DNA from 3 places in the Alteromonas sp. HB246098 genome. Region 2 is predicted to be linked to each of the others. Evidence: predicted binding sites of a transcription regulator. Region 2 holds the regulator's gene; each other region holds the start of a gene.
What was found. Region 2 encodes FNR, which switches genes on or off when oxygen is low (the NO sensors DNR and NnrR bind a similar motif). Its sites were predicted from a motif close to TTGATCTAGATCAA; they were not measured.
Positions count from the first base shown of each region.

Region 1: the regulator FNR is predicted to act here: its motif matches at 3,940-3,953, upstream of ACYTPF_RS09945 (OmpW family outer membrane protein).
Region 3: the regulator FNR is predicted to act here: its motif matches at 2,553-2,566, upstream of clpB (ATP-dependent chaperone ClpB).

Region 1 covers NZ_JBTZUG010000004.1:1,139-7,907, reverse strand. The annotation lists gene ACYTPF_RS09975 (LysM peptidoglycan-binding domain-containing protein) at 1-8, shown strand, start outside; gene dprA (DNA-processing protein DprA) at 47-1,156, shown strand; gene ACYTPF_RS09965 (DUF494 family protein) at 1,158-1,634, shown strand; gene ACYTPF_RS09960 (DNA topoisomerase family protein) at 1,720-2,262, shown strand; gene ACYTPF_RS09955 (L-threonylcarbamoyladenylate synthase type 1 TsaC) at 2,320-2,925, shown strand; gene hemF (oxygen-dependent coproporphyrinogen oxidase) at 2,922-3,854, shown strand; gene ACYTPF_RS09945 (OmpW family outer membrane protein) at 4,067-4,747, shown strand; gene ACYTPF_RS09940 (group II truncated hemoglobin) at 4,863-5,294, opposite strand; gene aroE (shikimate dehydrogenase) at 5,293-6,132, shown strand; gene ACYTPF_RS09930 (gamma carbonic anhydrase family protein) at 6,129-6,671, opposite strand; gene ACYTPF_RS09925 (glycosyltransferase family 2 protein) at 6,698-6,769, opposite strand, start outside.
Region 2 covers NZ_JBTZUG010000008.1:88,688-95,456, forward strand. The annotation lists gene ACYTPF_RS16040 (heavy metal translocating P-type ATPase) at 1-1,776, shown strand, start outside; gene ccoS (cbb3-type cytochrome oxidase assembly protein CcoS) at 1,778-2,008, shown strand; gene ACYTPF_RS16050 (sulfite exporter TauE/SafE family protein) at 1,995-2,654, shown strand; gene fnr (fumarate/nitrate reduction transcriptional regulator Fnr) at 2,700-3,440, shown strand; gene uspE (universal stress protein UspE) at 3,733-4,656, shown strand; gene ttcA (tRNA 2-thiocytidine(32) synthetase TtcA) at 4,890-5,843, shown strand; gene ACYTPF_RS16070 (patatin-like phospholipase family protein) at 5,844-6,769, shown strand, end outside.
Region 3 covers NZ_JBTZUG010000002.1:438,103-444,871, reverse strand. The annotation lists gene clpB (ATP-dependent chaperone ClpB) at 1-2,359, opposite strand, end outside; gene pgeF (peptidoglycan editing factor PgeF) at 2,610-3,365, opposite strand; gene rluD (23S rRNA pseudouridine(1911/1915/1917) synthase RluD) at 3,378-4,361, opposite strand; gene ACYTPF_RS07855 (outer membrane protein assembly factor BamD) at 4,547-5,311, shown strand; gene ACYTPF_RS07850 (ChrR family anti-sigma-E factor) at 5,439-6,182, opposite strand; gene ACYTPF_RS07845 (sigma-70 family RNA polymerase sigma factor) at 6,175-6,769, opposite strand, start outside.

The sequences.
Region 1 (6,769 bases), on a different contig from region 2:
AGCCTTAGACGCTGTAGGTTTCATTGTCGCTCATAAAGGAGCGACAATGAAACAGCGCATTTCTCAATCAAACAGCGAGCTATTCGCATGGGTAGCACTGGCATCGGCTCAGCGCATCTCCCCTAAAATCTGGCTACAGACCCTAGAACACTATCAACTATCTCCTGCTGATTTAGCCGGTAATTCATCATCGCTTCCCGACGCTGTGAAACAGCTCGTAGATCAAATATCAAAGCCCCTTATTGATGCTGCTTTCTTATGGCAACAAGCGGCTGATAATAGACACATTATTTCTTATTCGTCTTCATACTACCCTCAATCGTTAAAGCAATTGGACAGTCCACCCCTAGTACTATTTGCAACGGGTGATAGTGCTCTGCTGCGAAGTCCGCAAATTGCCATTGTGGGCAGTAGAAGGGCTAGCATGCAGGGTAAGCGGATCGCCAGTGAATTTGCATCAGGGTTGTCTAATAATGGAGTTGCAGTAACAAGTGGCCTTGCTATGGGCATTGATAGTGCCGCGCATCAAGGCGCTTTGTCGGGAAATACAGGAACAGTCGCAGTGATGGGCACGGGTCCTGAAGTAGTCTACCCCGCTAAAAATCACACGCTCTACGAGGCAATAAATAATGACAAGGGCGTTACCGTCACAGAGTTTTTTCCTGGGCAAGGGCCTAAACCTTGGCACTTCCCCCGCAGAAACAGAATTATCGCTGCGTTATCACTTGGAACCTTGGTAGTAGAGGCAAAAATTAAGAGTGGCACCTTGATAACTGCGAATTTGGCCGCAGATATGGGGCGAGAAGTATTCGCTGTGCCTGGTAGTATCTTTCACGCGTACTCTGAGGGCTGCCATTTGTTAATCCAACAGGGCGCCAAATTAGTAATTAATATTATCGATATTCTTGATGAAATTGGTCTTCAGCCTGAACAACTGGGCTTGGATGTTAACGAGCAAAACGAAAAAAGTGCAGCGAATAGCTTGGCAACCGATAAATTATTAGCTAGTGTGGATTATGACATCACCGCTATTGATGTTATAGCCCAGCGCAATGCCTTATCAGTATCGCAAGCAATGGCATCATTATTAGAATATGAGTTGCGTGGTTTAGTAACCGCTGTCCCGGGTGGTTACGTTAAATTGAGGGGAAAATAATATGTTCGATATCCTCATGTATCTGTTTGAAAACTTCATTCACAGTGAAACGGAAATTCGTGTTGATCAAGACGAGTTGACGGAAGAACTTGTGCGCGCAGGTTTCCATCACGATGAGATTTATAAAGCCCTCGCATGGTTAGAAAAGCTAGCGGCTCTGCAAGAAACGGATATAAAACCGTACTTTTGTAAAGGGATTAGCACCAGCTTAAGCCGTATCTACACCCACGAAGAACAGATGCGTTTAGATGTGGAATGTCGCGGTTTTCTTATGTTCTTAGAACAGGTCAACGTACTTGACGCGTCTACGCGTGAAATGGTGATAGACCGCGTTATGGAAATCGATTCCAATGAATTCTGTTTAGAAGACCTTAAGTGGGTTGTGCTAATGGTACTATTTAACGTACCTGGCAAAGAGAAAGCCTACGCACAAATGGAAGATCTTTTGTTCGAAGAGCCAGACGGCGTGCTGCATTAGTGCAGTCGTAGTCACTGATATTTAAATCTTTACTTACAAAATGCGCTGTGAAATTACAGCGCGTTAAGGCCTTAACGTCTAATACATGTCTAAAATAGACCACTCACTTTTTTCAGCGCACGAGCATGCTCTAGATGATAACTTCGGAGACTGCCCCGAGTGCGGCAAGCCCCTTCATATAAAGAACAGTAAATCAGGTCCATTTATTGGGTGTACAGGCTACCCTGAATGCAACTTCAGTAAGCCGCTTCACGATAAACAAACCACTATTCTTAAAACCTTAGATGGTATAGCGTGCCCCGAATGTGCTTCTGACCTTGCTATAAAAAAGGGGCGGTTTGGTATGTTTATTGGCTGTACAAATTTTCCTACGTGCCATCACATAGAGCCTATTAAGGAAAAAGAAGACACCTTGGTAGATTGCCCAAAATGTAAGAAAGGGCATTTGATCTCGCGTACTAATAAATACGGTAAACAGTTTTTTGCGTGTAACCATTATCCACAATGTCGATATGTGCTAAATTTCGCGCCGATAAATGAAAGCTGCCCAGACTGCGGTTGGGGAGTATTGATAGATAAAAAGGGGCAGTTGCAGTGCCCTCAGCCTAGTTGTGGCTTTAAAAAGTAGTTATATGATTAACTAAACGAACAACTAAACCAAGAACTATACAAAGAGATCAAAACCATGTCTGATACCCAAAATGGGAACGTGAATACGTTTACACCCGTTGAGGCTAATACATCTGAAGTAGACCCTGTTGTTGCCGCTTTTGAAGCGGGAAATTTAATCGTTTATCCAACCGAAGCGGTAATGGGCATCGGATGTGACCCAGACAATGAAGCAGCGGTAAATGCGCTGTTAGAGATAAAACAGCGACCAGTAGAAAAGGGCGTTATTTTAATAGCTGCTAATTACAGTCAGCTATTGCCCTATGTTAACGACAATGCCATACAACCACATCGTCGCACCGATATTTTCTCAAGCTGGCCTGGCCCGAACACTTGGCTATTACCTAAGTCGTCATCGGCGCCTGTTTGGTTAACCGGTAAGCATAGTAAAATAGCAGTGCGCGTAACTAATCATCCAGTAGTAGTAGAGCTGTGCAATAAGTTAGGGAAGCCACTTGTTTCTACAAGTGCTAACCTAACCGGTCAACCGCCAGCCACCACTACTGAAGAGGCAAAAGCCGTATTCGCTGATTCCGTTTTCTACGTTGACGGTGCAGTAGGTGGTGCAACTAAACCCAGTACCATTCGCGATGGTGACACAGCAGAGGTAATAAGAGCATGACATCAGCAGAATTACTGGACGGTAAAAATGCCGCTGAAGTAATAGAACAAGTAAAAAGCTATCTACTAGGGCTGCAGGACACAATCTGCCAAACCCTCGAGCTCGCCGACGGAAAAGGTCAGTTTGTCGAAGACAGTTGGCAGCGTGAAGAAGGCGGCGGTGGTCGCTCTCGAGTCTTAAAAAACGGTGCGGTGATTGAGCAAGGCGGCGTTAACTTTTCACACGTGTTTGGCAGCCAAATGCCAGCATCAGCAACGGCAAATCGTCCCGAGCTTGCGGGCAGAAACTTTCAAGCAATGGGCGTATCACTTGTTATCCACCCACATAACCCGTATATCCCGACGTCGCACGCTAATGTTCGCTTTTTCATTGCGGAAAAAGAAGGTGAAGCACCTATCTGGTGGTTTGGTGGTGGTTTTGACTTAACGCCGTTTTACCCGTTCAAAGATGACGTTGTGCACTGGCATGATACCGCAAAGAAATTATGTAAGCCGTTTGGCGATGATGTGTACCCTAAGTATAAAAAGTGGTGTGACGATTACTTTTATTTAAAACATCGCAACGAAACTCGCGGCGTGGGAGGGTTGTTCTTCGATGACCTGAATGAGTTGGGCTTTGAACAGTCATTTGCGTTTATGCAGGCGGTAGGCAACGGCTTTATTGATGCTTACGTTCCTATTGTAGAACGCCGTAAGCAAACCGATTTTGGTGAAAGAGAGCGAGACTTCCAGCTATATCGCCGAGGTCGCTACGTTGAATTCAATCTAGTATTCGACCGCGGTACCCTGTTTGGATTACAAACCGGAGGGCGCACAGAGTCTATTTTAATGTCAATGCCGCCGCTAGCCCGCTGGGAATATTGCTATACGCCCGCACCGGGTAGCGCTGAAGCTAAGTTAACTGACTGGTTAAAGCCAACTGACTGGTGAATTTAATTTAGTAAGGTCGCTTTTACTGATTTATCTGACGTCATTAATGACGAAAACGCCGTGCGAGTTGAACACACGGCGTTTTTTGATCTGCATCAAGTCCGAATATCATCTTTGTTTCAGTGAGTTATCAAGCTTGCGCTGGATCAATGTTTCTCTTAACCAAGGGCGTAAAGTAGCGCCATCTTAGTTAAACACAAAAGAGACACATCATGCGCAAACACTTTTTATCTGCATCTGCACTTTGTCTTACAATTGCTGCAATTTCACCTCTAGCTAGCGCTCATCAACAGGGCGATTGGATTGTCCGTGGCGGTCTAACTACCGTTGCTCCTGACGAATCTACTTCTAACATTGTCGCTGGTGGAACAGACCTCGGTGTTGCCCTTAATATTGATAATGATACCCAGCTAGGTTTGAACGTTGCGTACTTTATTACCGATAATATTAATATTGAGCTGCTTGCAGCAACGCCTTTTAAGCACGACGTGAACTTTTCTGTTGCAGACCCTCTTGGTACAGGGAACCAGCTTGGTGAAGTGACGCACCTTCCTCCTACATTAACCGCGAACTATTACTTCAACGACGCAAGCTCTGCATTTCAGCCGTACATTGGTGCAGGTATCAACTATACCTTTATCTTTGACGAAGAGTTTACGGGCGCAAATGAAACTGCGGGCTTAAGTGACCTATCGCTTGATAACTCATTTGGTGTATCGGCTCAGGTTGGTATGGACTATCAAATAGATACTAAGTGGCATGTAAACGCATCGGTTCGTTATATAGATATTGATACAGAAGCCACCTTTAAAGTTGGCGATGCTGCTGGAAAGGTTAGTGATATTGAAATAGACCCTTGGGTGTACACGATATCCGTAGGTTACACCTTCTAGGGCCTAAACCTAACAGTTGAAGCTTTCACAATTGCACTACTTTATACGCCACGAAGAGCGTAGACAGTAACAGGGGACTTGCGCGTTAAAAGGTTAATCTTTTCAACGCGCTTTTTTATTTTGTATTCACCATGTGATTGGCAAGTTGATCAAGTGCATCAAGTAACTGTTGAGCTAAGGCGATATCATTAACCGTTTTAAACATGGCTTTGCGCATACAATACATCCACTGCGCCTTCAACTCTGGTGTTACTGTGTAGGGAAGGTGGCGTGCACGCAAACGGGGGTGTCCAAATTGCTGCTGATAATCATCAGGACCACCCAGCCATAAACTCAAATATAAAAAGAATACATGACGAATTCTGTCTAATGGCTGAGGGTGAATAGCAAGTAGTTCATTCGCAAGTGGATCGGTCTCCATAATGTCATAAAACGTATTTGCTAATTCTCGTACTTTCTCCTCTCCACCTATACGCTCATATGGTGTACTCTGCGAAGCACGACTATCGCTTTTCTTCTTTATATTAAATAAGTCTCGTATTCCCATGAAAAAATTCGCTGTATTCGGAAATCCTATTGCACAGAGTTTATCACCAACTATTCATCAAATGTTTGCTGATCAAGTTGGAGAAAAGATTTCTTATGAAAAGATACTTGCGCCTGAAGATGGTTTTGTTGAAGCCGCCAAAGCGTTTTTAGCTCAAGAAAACGCTGTAGGCTGCAATGTCACCATGCCTTTTAAGCTTGATGCCTTTAACTTAGCAAAAGTAGATGACCAAGCAGCTAAAGATGCACAAGCTGTTAATACATTAATGAATGGCGACAGAGGTGAGCTGCTAGGGTTCAACACAGACGGTGTTGGACTAGTAAATGATTTACTAAATAGTGGCGTGAAAGTTAAAGATAAACGCGTATTGCTTATCGGTGCCGGCGGTGCAGCCCGTGGTGTTATTTCTCCATTATTAAAAGCGGGCGCTGCTTCACTGACTATTGCGAACAGAACGAAAGCAAAAGCTGACGAAGTCGCAAGCGCCGCGTCAAACGCAAAAGTGCAGGTGGTGCCTATTGAAGATATCGCAACGATAGCACCTCATATTATTATCAATTCAACAGCCGCTAGTTTAAATAATGAGTTGCCGTGTAGTTTGAACGATGGTGTTTTACACCACTGTGAAGTGGTTTACGACATGGTTTATAAAAATTCACCTACGCGCTTTATGAGAGATGCGGCTGAGCTAGGTGTTAATACGCAAATAGATGGGTTAGGGATGCTAGTTGAGCAAGCTGCCGAAGCATTCTATATATGGACACAAAAGCGACCTGATACCTCGGACATTGTAAAACGGGTTAGAGATATTGTTGAGCAAAGTGAGAAGCGAAACTAGTTCGCTTCTTCTAGGTACTCATCTTTTAATACTACATAGTTCACGGCAGACTGTTTTAGAAATGCCATTTCAGCGTCGTTGAGTGGCCTTTTCTTTTGCATGGGGTTTCCTACATAAAGAAATCCGCTCTCTAATCTTTTGTTTGGCGGTACTAATGTACCTGCGCCAATGAACACATCGTCTTCAACAACAACGCCATCCATTACAATTGCGCCCATACCGACCAGAATACGATTACCTAATTGGCAGCCATGCAGCATACATTTGTGCCCAACGGTAACGTCGTCACCAATAATAAGTGGAAACCCATCAGGGTTTTTATCTGATTTACGGGTAACGTGCAAAACACTGCCGTCTTGTATATTACTGCGAGCGCCAATACGAATCTTGTTCACGTCACCGCGTGCAGCAACCAATGGCCAAATACTGGCATCATCTTTTAATACTACATCACCGACTATTCTTGCCGAGTCATCAATATAGACATTCTTGCCTAAAGTAGGAGATATGCCTTTAAAACTATCAATCGATTTATGCATTAGCGCAACTCTTGTTTATTACCGGTTTATTGTGATGATTCTTCTATTCCTACACGTGCCTTTATTACTTTATTCTTTTTAGTATCTTCACGTATCGC
Region 2 (6,769 bases):
GCAGCTAAAGCGCTAAGCGCACGAACAGTTAATATGGATGTACCTGTTACGCTTGCCATATTTGGTACCTATATTGCCGGTATTCGCTCTACCATGCTAGAACAAGGCGAAGTGTATTTCGAATCCATTTGTATGTTCATTTTTCTGCTGTTGCTTAGCCGATTCTTAGAACATCGCAGTCGACACAGAGCGGCGCAGATTTCTGCCAATATGATGCAGTATGTTCCTGTGTCAGCGACTAAATTAATGCCAGATGGCAGCGTTACTGAATGCTTAGCAAAGCAACTAAAAGTGAACGATGTAGTGCTAGTTAAGCCCGGTGAGACAATTCCCATTGATGGGCTGGTAACAGAAGGTAACGCTGCGGTTGATGAGTCTATGCTAACGGGTGAATTTAACCCTGTGCGCAAGACAAACAACAGCGTTGTATATGGTGGTACCGTATGTCAGGATGGCAGCCTTACCATTACTGTTACGCAAACACTTAAAAATGCGCTGGTAAATCAAATTGTGAGGCTTCAAGCAAGTGCGATGGCCAGCAAACCCAAGGCCGCGCAAATAGCCGATAATTTTTCTCGATATTTTGTAACTGCGGTACTGCTGATTTCAGCGTTAACCTACACCTTTTGGGCCTATAACGGCAGTGTTGATGCATTTTGGATCACCATTTCGGTGCTAGTAGCAACCTGCCCTTGCGCCTTAGGGTTAGCCACACCATCAGCGCTCACTTGCGCTATGGCGAAATTAAACAGACAAGGCATTTTGCTAAAGCGAGCCGATGCTCTTGAGCAAATAACTGGCATTGACACTATCGCGCTCGACAAAACCGGTACGCTTACACAAGGTAAGTTCACTATATCAAACGCCTGGTATGCTGACGGCGTAGACAGCGACAGCGCGTTTTCCATTGCACGCGCACTTGAATCTCGCTCTGAGCACCCTATTGCTAAAGCCTTTAGCGGGGATAAAGCCTTTAGCGATAATATGGCCTTTAGCGATAATAAGGCCTTTAGCGATAATAAGGCCTTTAGCGATGATAAAACGTCAAACGGCAACACCATACACAAAGTGTCCAATTTTACAGTCACGCCAGGTGGTGGAATTAGCGGTGAAATTAATGACACACTATTTTGCATGGGCTCAGCAGCATTCAGTGTTCACGAATCTCAGCAATCATTTATCGAGGGTTACCCCTCGGCTAATGTGTTTCTTACCGTCAAAGGCCGTATGATGGCGGCTTTTGAAGTTCGTGACTCACTGCGTGACGATACCCAAGAAACCCTCGATATATTGGCAAAAAGTCATACCCTAGCTGTATTAAGCGGCGATACACAGAAAAACGTCGACTCCCTAACGAAACCTTTACCAATTTCCACCGCTAAAGGGGGTCTTACCCCAGAACAGAAATACGAAGCGGTTCAAGCTATGCAGCAATCGGGCACCAAGGTAATGATGATGGGCGATGGTATTAATGACGCGCCAGTGCTTGCTAGTGCCGATGTAGCGATAGCAGTAGGTAATGCGACAGATGTTGCGAAGACTGCTGCCGACGTGATATTGCTAGGCGACCAGCTACTTTCTGTACCAGAGTTAATTAAAACCTCACACCAAGTGAAACAAAAAATAAGACAAAATATTGGTTGGTCGTTAGGTTACAATGTGCTGATCTTACCCTTCGCCGTAACAGGCCTGCTTTCACCGTGGATGGCGGTTGTTGGAATGTCATTAAGCAGTATCATAGTAGTGACAAACTCTACGCGACTTCTGGGCAAATAGTATGAGCATAATTTACGTTTTAATACCAATCGCGATCATCATAGTAGCTGTGGCAATTGTGATATTTTTCTGGGCGGTTAAAACCAATCAGTTTGAAGATTTAGACCGTCAGGGTTACAGTATTTTGTTTGATGATGACCTTCCGCCTGAGGAAAAAAAGCTCGCTGAGCAACGCAAGCAATTTCAGGATAGTAAAGTAGATAAAAGCCAAGAGTCGCATGGAGGGGATTAATTATTTCTCAGCCTTTCTTATCGGCTTAGCTGGCGGTGTTCACTGCGTGGGCATGTGCGGGGGTATAGTGGCAGCGCTAAGAATGGTGTCACCAAAAGGTGCTTCAGCATTACCCTATACCCTAGCCTACAATATAGGACGTATAGCAAGCTACACCATCGCTGGCGCGCTAACTGGGGCGCTTGGAAAAATAGCCGCCGACTACGTGCCCCTTGCCAACTATGCCCTATCTTTGCTTAGCGGCCTTATGCTGTTGTTGCTAGCCTGTTATTTAGGTAAATGGTGGACGGGTTTAACGGTATTGGAAAACGCTGGAAAAGGATTGTTTTCTAAACTGCAGCCATTATCTAAGCGTTTTTTACCGTTCAAAACCCCTTTTAGCGCTATCCCTTATGGGTTTATCTGGGGCTGGTTACCTTGTGGATTAGTGTATTCAACACTTACTTGGTCTTTGGCTGCGGGCAATGCAGTACAAGGCGCCGCCGTGATGTTTTTCTTCGGTTTAGGTACTTTGCCAACGCTACTCGCAGCAAGTGCAGGCAGTCAGTATATTGTTAGTAGTTTTCAAAACAGTCATATTAGACAAATCATCGCAGTAATAATGGCCATATATGCAGCCTATCTTATTCATGGCGCAATCGTTTAAAAATAGGTGTATTATTGTCGTGGGGTCTTTATAAGAGCATGCATTATGAGCAAAGGAAGCCAATTTTCTATTCACTGTCAAAACTGTAGCTTTAGTCACCTGTGTTTACCCGTTGCACTAAACAAAACAGAAATTGAATCTCTTGACGATATAATCGAGCGCAAAAAGCCGCTTCATAAAGGCGATACGCTCATTCAAACTGGCGATAAATTTCGTTCCCTTTTTGCGGTAAGAACGGGTTCTTTTAAGTCATTTGTAACCAACCAAGAAGGTGAAGAGCAAATCACCGGCTTCCACTTCCCGGGTGATATTATTGGTTTTGATGCCCTGCGTGAAAGTAAGCATCAAAGTTACACTTCTGCGCTAGAAACCGCCATGGTGTGTGAACTGCCTTATGACACACTTGATGAAATGTCGGTTCAATTTCCCAAACTACGCCATCAGATCATGAGCTTTATGAGCGCTGAGATAAAACAAGATCACGACATGATCATGCTTTTAAACAAGCGTACTGCTGAAGAGCGTTTGCTGTATTTTATATCACACCTTTCCCAGCGTTTTGAAGAGCGTGGCTTTTCGCACAGAGAGTTTCACCTAACTATGACCCGAAACGAAATCGGCAACTATTTAGGCTTAACGATAGAAACCATTAGCCGTCTATTAAGTCGTTTTCAGAAGGAAAACATTATCAAGGTAGACGGAAAATTGATCTCTATTTTGGATTTTGATCGGTTAAATACCAAGCTAGAGGCGTTAAATGGCCCTAGTGTAGTTTGTAACGGTTAATTTATTCTTCTTTTATCTTAAGCGCGCTACATGCGCGCTTTTTAGTTTTAATCTTTAAAGTTTCACTGTATTCCCTCACTGAGTTACACAATATCCATCCATTGAGCGTGGAAGCTCCCGTAAAATTCAGTGTAGCCTTTTTTGTTTATCAACGAATTATTTACGCCTTGATCCAAAACAACTCACGTTTTTTTAAATGTCGTTTATAGTTAATGTAAATGGTTTTTATAAACTGTTTTGAAAAAATATCGATGTCGACAGCCATACAAAGCTTTGTAGTTGAGGAGACGTTATGATTGAGTGTAAACGAATTCTTGCCGTGGTGGACGCGGAACGCGACAACCAGCCTGCCCTAAGCCGTGCCTATGAACTTGCGTCAAAAACCGGCGCTACGGTTACCGCTATGATGGTGGTATATGATTTGTCTTACGATATGACAACCATGCTTAGCCCCGACGAACGTGAATCAATGCGCGATGCCGTTACAAAAGAACACGCCAAATGGCTATCTGCCCAGCTAAAAGAACAAGGCTTTTCAGAGACCGATATTGTGGTTGAGTGGAACAACCGTGCTTATGAGTCGATTATTTATTACGCCCTTAATAACCAAATCGACTTAGTAGTAAAAGCTACTAAAAAACATGACGACCTTGCCTCAGTGATCTTTACACCTACGGACTGGCACTTAATGCGCAAATGCCCTCGCCCTGTTCTACTCGTGAAAGAACATGATTGGCCAGAAGGCGGTGAAATCATTGCTGCAGTGAACGTAGGGAGCGAAGATGATGAACACGCTGCACTAAACGACAAGCTTACATTAATCGCGAATGACTATGCCTCTTTGCTGAAAGGTAACGTTAATTTAGTCAACAGCTACCCTTCAACACCACTCAACATTGCCATCGAAGTACCGGAGTTTGACCCTGACACGTATCACGATGCGGTAAAAAACCATCATATGAAGGAAATGCGTAGTCACGCACTCAAATACGGTATTCCAGATAATAAATGTGTGGTGAAAGAAGGCTTACCTGAAAAAGTTATCCCACAAGTAGCAAAAACACTCGATGCAGAGTTAGTTGTAATAGGCACAGTGGGACGGGTGGGTATTTCAGCAGCGCTTATTGGCAATACTGCCGAACACGTTATCGATGAACTGAATTGTGACGTATTAGCAATTAAGCCCGATGGATTTGAATCACCGATAACCGTGTAGTTAACGACTTAATTGCGCTTAAATATCAAGACACTTAATGGCGACAAATAGCGAGTCGGCGATGGGCGCTTTTCATAAAAAAACTCGCATTTAGCGGTTAAAATCTGGGGCTTAGCCACATACGCTTTAATCAGTACTTAACGTTTCTCGATAAATTTAACCACACAGCCATAGTCTCGAAAAGGCGCTTTAATGTATAATGGCGCCTTTATCACAAACCAAGCTAGTTAATTATGAGTTTAGGCACAAGCAGTGCTGACGCGCCGACGTTAAACGCCGAGCAAAGTAAGCAAAAGTACAACTTCAACAAACTTCAGAAACGACTTCGTCGCAACGTGGGTAAGGCCATTGGCGATTTCGGTATGATTGAAAACAACGACAAGGTCATGGTGTGTTTATCTGGCGGTAAAGACAGCTATACCATGCTTGATATTCTATTGTTTTTAAGGAAGATTGCGCCTATTCATTTTGATATTGTTGCGGTAAATCTTGACCAAAAGCAACCTGGTTTTCCCGAACATATCTTACCCGAGTACTTAGACAGCATTGGCGTTGACTACAAGATTGTAGAAGAAGACACCTACTCTATTGTTAAAGACAAAATTCCTGAAGGGAAAACGACCTGTTCGCTTTGTTCTCGTTTGCGTCGTGGTATTTTGTACCGTACAGCGAAAGAGTTAGGAGCGACTAAAATTGCATTAGGTCACCATCGTGACGACATGCTAGAAACTTTCTTCTTAAATATGTTTCATGGTGGTAAGCTAAAATCAATGCCACCAAAACTGGTTAGTGATAACGGCGAACATATTGTTATTCGTCCACTAGCTTACTGCAGCGAAAAGGACATTTTGAAATATTCACAAGCCGCTGAGTTCCCAATAATTCCGTGTAACCTTTGTGGTTCACAGGAAAATCTACAGCGTCAGAGTATCAAAGCAATGCTTCAAGACTGGAACCGCCGTTTCCCAGGTCGTATTGAATCAATGTTCCGCGCGCTTCAAAACGTGGCCCCTTCACACCTTGTAGACAGTAACCTTTATGACTTTAAGTCTATTGCCACCCAAGACGGCCCCGTTGCAGATGGTGATATCGGATTTGATGAACCTTCTTTTACTACAGAAAATAGTGCAGATCTTAACGATGAAGATAACGCTATCGAGGTAGTAAATATTATGGAACCAAAGTAAATGAAAATTGGACTTGCGTTAGGTGCCGGTGCCGCAAGGGGCTGGACTCACATTGGTATAATTGAAGCGTTGGAAAAGCTTGGCGTTAAAATTGACGTTGTAGCTGGTTGCTCGATCGGTGCTTATGTTGGCGCTGCCTACGCAAGTGGCAAGCTAGAAGGTTTAAAAGAATGGGCCTGTTCGCTTAGCGACTGGCAGGTGCTCGCGCTTATGGGTGTAGGGCTCAGGCGAGGCGGCATTGCTAGCGGGCAAAAAGTTTTTGACAAGCTTGCTAGCGAGTTTTGTGTTTCCTCGTATGAAGAAATGCTTAAGCCCTTTGCAACAGTGGCGACTGACCTATATACAGGACGTGAAGTGGTATTTAATTCAGGTCCTATTGGCGACACCATTCAAGCATCTTGCGCTATCCCAGCACTTTTTACGCCCGTGGCACATGGTGATCGCTGGTTAGTAGATGGCGCAGTTGTTAACCCTGTACCGGTTAACCTGTGTCGACAGTTAGGCGCAGACTTTGTAATTGCAGTTAATCTTAACGCCGATTTTCGCCCGCTTCGATTAGAAAAGTTAAGGCAAGATCACGAAGAAAACCAACGTAAAACCGAAGACTTTTTTACTAAAAGCCAAAACGTATTGCGTCAATGGTTTTCGCCAGACAGTAAAGATGACAAAGCATCAGAGGAAAATGAAGAGCAGCTTCAGGTTAATGCTTCTGATGATGTGAAGACTGAAGAAAGTATCGCGACCGATGTTATTGAAAAAGTCGAAGAAGAATTTACCGAAGTTCCTGCAAAGGTGAATAAGCGAAACCCACCAGGAATTATGAGCGTAATGAGTAGCTCACTTGAGATACTTCAAGCCCGCGTTACCCGTTCACGTTTAGCCGGCGATCCGCCAGATATACTTATCGAACCTCAGCTTACTGATGT
Region 3 (6,769 bases), on a different contig from region 2:
CTAGTCGTGCTCTTAAGGAAGCAAGCTGAATTTTAGCAATAGACTTAATTTGCTCTTTACCTAACGGATGGAATACCACTATATCATCGACGCGGTTAATAAATTCAGGTCTAAAATGCTGCCCTACAACGTTCATTACCGACGCTTTCATATCGTCATACTGACTTTCGTTGTGTTTATCTTGAATGATGTCTGAGCCTAAATTAGACGTCATGATCACCACGGTATTTTTAAAGTCTACCGTGCGACCTTGGCCATCAGTTAAACGGCCGTCATCCAACACTTGAAGCAGAATGTTAAATACGTCTGGATGTGCCTTTTCAACCTCATCCAATAAAATAACCGAGTAAGGTTTGCGACGTACCGCTTCGGTTAGGTAGCCACCTTCCTCATAGCCAACATAGCCAGGAGGCGCCCCGACTAAGCGTGCTACCGAGTGTTTTTCCATAAACTCAGACATATCGATACGCACCATGGCGTCTTCAGTGTCGAACATGAAGCCAGCCAAAGCTTTACACAACTCCGTCTTACCCACACCAGTTGGTCCTAAAAATAAGAAAGAGCCAATAGGACGGTTTGGATCGGCAAGCCCCGCCCGTGAACGGCGAATAGCATTTGAGACTGCTTCAACGGCTTCTTCTTGTCCAACAACCCGCTTGTGAAGCACATCTTCCATGCGCAACAGCTTCTCGCGCTCGCCTTCAAGCATTCTCGCTACCGGAATACCTGTCCATCGAGAGAGAACATCAGCAATTTCAATGTCTGTTACTTTGTTTTTAAGCAACGTGGTCTCTCGGGTCTCATTTTCAGCCGCTTGCTCTAACTTTGCTTCAAGCTCAGGGATACGGCCGTACTGAAGTTCCGACATACGATTCAAATCAGATGCTCGACGGGCAATTTCTAAATCTAGCTTTGCTTGTTCAAGCTCCCCTTTGATAGTTTGGGTGCCCTGCATGGCATCTTTTTCATCCACCCACACTTTTTCAAGCTCTGCATACTTGGTTTCTGCCTGCTCGCGCTCAAGTTCAATCATTTCAAGGCGCTTATGGCTCGCATCATCTGTTTCTTTAGCAAGCGCTTGCTCTTCCAACTTAAGCTGAATAATCCTGCGCTCCAAACGGTCCATATCCTCTGGCTTAGAGTCTATTTGCAAACGGATGCTAGAGGCCGCTTCATCAATAAGGTCGATGGCTTTATCAGGCAATTGACGGTCACTAATATAACGATGCGACAAACTTGCCGCTGCGACAATAGCAGGGTCAGTAATATCTACCGAGTGATGGAGTTCATAACGCTCTTTTAAGCCTCGAAGAATAGCAATGGTGTCTTCTACGCTAGGCTCTTCAACCAATACTTTTTGGAAACGACGCTCAAGCGCAGCGTCTTTTTCAATGTACTGACGATATTCGTCTAAAGTGGTTGCTCCCACACAGTGAAGCTCACCGCGTGCCAGTGCTGGTTTGAGCATATTCCCGGCGTCCATGGCGCCATCGCCCTTCCCTGCCCCCACCATAGTGTGCAGTTCGTCAACGAATAAAATTACGCGGCCTTCTTCTTTAGCTAGTTCGTTAAGAACGGCCTTTAAACGTTCTTCAAACTCACCACGGTATTTAGCTCCCGCCACTAACGCGCCCATATCTAAGGCAAGAACGCGCTTGTTCTTCAAACCTTCAGGCACTTCGCCGTTAATGATGCGCTGCGCTAGCCCTTCAACAATGGCCGTTTTACCCACACCTGGCTCACCAATAAGCACGGGGTTGTTTTTGGTTCTGCGCTGTAGCACCTGAACGGTACGTCGAATTTCGTCATCACGCCCAATTACCGGGTCGAGCTTGCCTTGCTCCGCTCGCTCAGTTAAGTCTGTGGTGTACTTTTCAAGGGCCTGGCGCACGTCTTCAGCGTTAGGGTCTGTCACCTTCTGTCCGCCACGCATATCATCGATAGCGCCTTCAATGGCGTCTTTGGTGATATTCAAACTTTTAAGAATTTCACCTAATCGCCCTTTATCTTCAAGGGCAGCTAACACGAAGATTTCCGACGTTATATATTCGTCTTTTCGCTGCTGAGCTATTTTGTCGCAAAGGTTCAGCAGAATACCACTATCCTTACTCAACTGAACATCGCCACCAATACCTTCTATTCGAGGTAGGCGTTCAATAGCCTGACTCAATGCAGAGCGAAGCGCATTGACATTGATGTTTGCTTGGTCAAGTAAAGGTCGAACTGACCCACCTTGCTGGTTTAGCATGGCGGTCATTAGATGGACAGGTTCAATATATTGATGGTCTCGCCCCAATGCGAGTGATTGAGCATCGGATATCGCGAGCTGAAATTTACTGGTAAATCTATCTAGTCTCATAATCTCAACCTAATGAATAAACAACTATACCTGCGATAACACGCCGCGATTACGAACATTTTAACTCTCGCCGAGTGGGTAATGATCTGTGCGGAATGGTATTCTTTATGTTCTAGTTATGTAGGCTGCTCAATTGCGATTCAAGTACGAGATTGAAAAGTTAGCCAAAAAGATAACAAATACTGTAGGAATTTTGATGTAGCGCAAATAAATGATGGGATTAAGAACTACTGCCCTTAGGGTTGGGTATCTAAAGCATACCTATTACGCTAACCATTCGCCCAGTTGTGCGTTTGTTTTGGTGAGTAGCTCTTCGATGCGAATAGAAGCGTCGCTCGTCAGTGTAAGTACACAGATTACTTTGCGTAATGTCTTCAACGTCAACTTGCTGCAATTGCATCTGTGCTACTAGAGGTAAATCTAATAAGTACTTCCCTTTATTAGTACTATTGGCAATAGCGCCATCTATGTGGCTAAATTTACTTGCCAACTGTGCATCTACTTCATAGCAAGCGCCGCTAATTGCAGGTCCTATCCACGCTATGAGCTTATTAGCATTACAGCTAAAGTGTCCAACGGCATTGGCGATAATGTTTGTTTCAAGACCTTTCCAGCCGGCATGCACTGCAGCTACTTGTTCACCACTTTCATCACACAACAAGATGGGCACACAGTCTGCGGTCATCACCGCACAAAAGTGTGACTTGGAAGAAGAGTAGGCTGCATCCGCAGTGGTATCCACGCTTGGCAGTGACACCACGCGATTACCGTGTACTTGCTCTAGCCACGTTATCTTTTCGCTGTGTGGGATCAGGCTTCTATTGGCTTTAACTAATAAAAGGTCATCCCCCACGTGTGCACCAACATTTAGACCTGCAAAATCCCCCATACTACCGCCCCCCAATCTTGTCGTTGTATATGCGACAATGTTAGAGGGGCATGACCATGCCGGACTGATTAAATCCAACGATGACGTAATAGGTGAATTTGCAGCTGAAAATGTCATAGTGTCATCTGCTTAAAGCATATCTTGCGGGTTGTCTGCAGAGTCTTTCTTCACCGCCTTAAGCAAGTCTTGCATATCTTGAGGCAGAGGTGCCTTCCAGGTCATCCACTCTTCGGTCTCAGGATGGAATAGCGATAGCTGAGCGGCATGTAACGCTTGGCGCTGGAATCCGCGAAGTGCAGCAATAAATTCCTCAGACGCACCTTTAGGTAAACGCGGACGCCCGCCGTACACCTGATCGCCTAACAGCGGATGCTTTATATGCGCCATATGCACGCGGATTTGGTGCGTACGACCGGTTTCAAGCTTCAAACGCAAGTGAGTATAAGCGCGGAACTTTTCAATAACGCGATAATGCGTTACTGCTGGTTTACCCATTTCGCGAACCGCCATGTGCGTGCGCTTTGTGGCATGCCTGCCGATAGGTTCATCTACAATACCACCCGCAACCATAGTACCTAAAGCGATGGCTTCATATTCACGGCTCATCTCACGGCGCTGTAGCTGATCCACAAGGTGCGTTTGCGCAGGTATTGTTTTTGCTACTACCATCAGACCCGTAGTGTCTTTGTCAAGACGGTGGACAATGCCTGCTCGGGGAACTTTGTCAATTTCAGGATAGTGATTTAGCAATGCATTAAGCACTGTACCGCTTGGATTTCCCGCACCTGGATGCACGACCAAATCAGCAGGTTTATTTATAACTAAAATATGCTCATCTTCGTAAACAATATCTAGCGCAATGTCTTGCGCAACACTTGTTACCTGCACGTCCATTTCGGCTAGTACAGTTATGAGTTCATCCATTTGCATTTTGTGTCGTGGAACGGTGATTACTTCACCATTTACCGCAACATTCCCGTCTTGAATCCAAGTTTTTAACTTAGAACGAGAATATTCAGGGAACAAATCAGCCAAAACCTGATCTAAGCGTAAACCAAAATGCGCAGCTTCCGTTGAAGCTTCTAATTGTATTGTGTTCGGCGACTGTGTCATAACACCATTGATTACGTCTAAAAAAAGGTATTATAACAAGTATTCACGCTGTACACTTCCTTGTTTACGTTTTTGTATGGTTTTTCTCGTCGTTAGTACGTTAGAATGCAATTAAAGTGTTGTTGTTTAACACATGAGCTTAGACAGCGAAGTATTAAACTGTTTAGCAGGAAAATAGAATTATTATGAAATCATTTCGTCTACTGGCTCCCGTTTTATTGGGCGCTATGGTATCTGTCGCAGGATGTAGTTCTTCAGATAAAGAAGAGAAAGCCGTTTTAGCTAACATGGGTGCACAGCAACTGTATGACAGAGCAAAGCAAAGCATGGAAGTCGGTAACTTTAGCGCTGCTGCTCAAACGTTAAGTGCGCTAGATTCCCGCTACCCGTTCGGACCACTGTCTCACCAAGTCCAGCTAGATCTTATTTACAGCTACTACAAGTCGGGTAAGAATGAAGAAACACTTGCCACCATCGACAGATTTATCCGTCTTAACCCTAATCATTCGGATGTTGACTACGCATATTACATGCGTGGTTTAACTAACATGGAATCAGACAGTAACCTATTCCAAGAGTTAATGAACATCGATCGTACGGATAGAGACCCATCAAAATCTCGCGCAGCGTTTGAAGACTTTCGTCGTTTGATTCAGCAGTATCCTGATAGCAAGTATGCGGCTGATGCGAAGCAGCGTATGGTTCATATTAAAGACCGCTTGGCGCGTTATGAAATTGCAATTGCACGTTTCTACATGAGAAGGGAGGCGTATGTTGCTGCTGCCAACCGTGGTCGCTATGTTATTGAGCACTTCCCGAACACTACGCAGGTCCAACAAGCCCTGGAAATTATGGTTTCAAGCTACGAACAGCTTGGTCTAACTGAGCTTCGTGATAACGCCATGAAGACACTTAGACTTAACTATCCGGATAGCGAGTTTATTAGCTAGTCGAAGCAAGTTCGAAGCGCGAACGACTATAGAACATTAATAGTTAAAACGAAAAAACGCACTTAAGTGCGTTTTTTGTTATTTAGCGATTGTAAGCAAAGAAGCAGACAAGCAACCGTTTTAAACCTTAGCGGAAGAAGAGATGGCTAAATGGATTTAATAGTCTCGCTAAACCGGAAGTAAAGTGTAATGGCTGATCTACAATGCTAAATACTAAGCAACCTTCTTTTCCTTCAGCTTTGGGCGTATGGGTCTTTTCACCATCCATGAAAATAAAGTCGCCGGTATCATAGCGGCTAAGTCCATCGCTAAATTCACCATCAATAACTAGCGTGTATTCGGTTCCTCGGTGAGTATGCTCTGGCACACTACCGCCACCGCCCATAAATATAAAATTGGCTACACCCTGATTACCTAAATCAACTGGGGCCTGCCATAGCTTACCGACTAAACTAGACCAGTTCCCGGTCTTGTCGATATACCGGTGAAGGGTTCTAGGCAAAGTAAACGTCCTGCCATCCAATTCAATAGTATTTAATTTTTCTGATTTAGATGGTGCAAGAGGCTTTTTAAAAGATTCTCGATACTCAGAAACACCAGCAGTTTCGACACTGCCGTCAGCGGTTTGTGGGAGTTGTGTAATTTGTGAAAACATATCGCCAAACTGAAGGGAAGCATCAGAAGTCGCGAAAGCATTTTCGCTTACAGATGACACCATTTGTGCAGCTAAGCTTTCTGTCTCAATCTCAACAAATCGTTGGCATTTCGGACACATATCACAATGTGCTGAAACCATTAAAGATATAGCAGGTGACAGCGTGCCCTCAACGAAATCTTTAAGTTGTTGGGCACTGGGATGAAACCTAATCATTATCGTTTAACATGACCTTTAATCGTTGAAGCGCCAAACGCGTGCGTGACTTTACCGTTCCTAACGGAATGGAAAGTTCATCGGCAACTTCCTGTTGAGACTTGCCATCAATGTAGATAGCTTCAACTACCGCTTTTTGTTTTACCGGCAGTGATTCAAACAAGTGACCAATTTGCTCTAAAGTAACTTGCTCGTCAAGTGGCGCCTCATTAGCATCTGCAGTTTGCTCACAAAGCACTGGCCACAGGTCATCAGAGCATACGTCTTCTTTTCGGTTCTGCAACTTACGCAACATATCAAAGCGTATGTTACGCGCAATTGTGAATATCCATGTCGATGGAGACCCTTTCTCAGCGTTGAAAAGGTGCGCTTTTTGCCAAACATTTGACATAGTATCTTGCACAAGCTCCATAGCTAACGCTTCATTACCCATTTGTTTTAAAGCATATGAACGTAAGCGAGGTGCGAAGTAATTAAATACTCTAGCAAAGGAGCGTTTGCATCTGGCGTCAGCAACCGCCACTAGGTAATCAGACATTTCAGTAGCACATTCTTTAGGTTTGATTGTGCTGTTGCTTTGTTCCAAA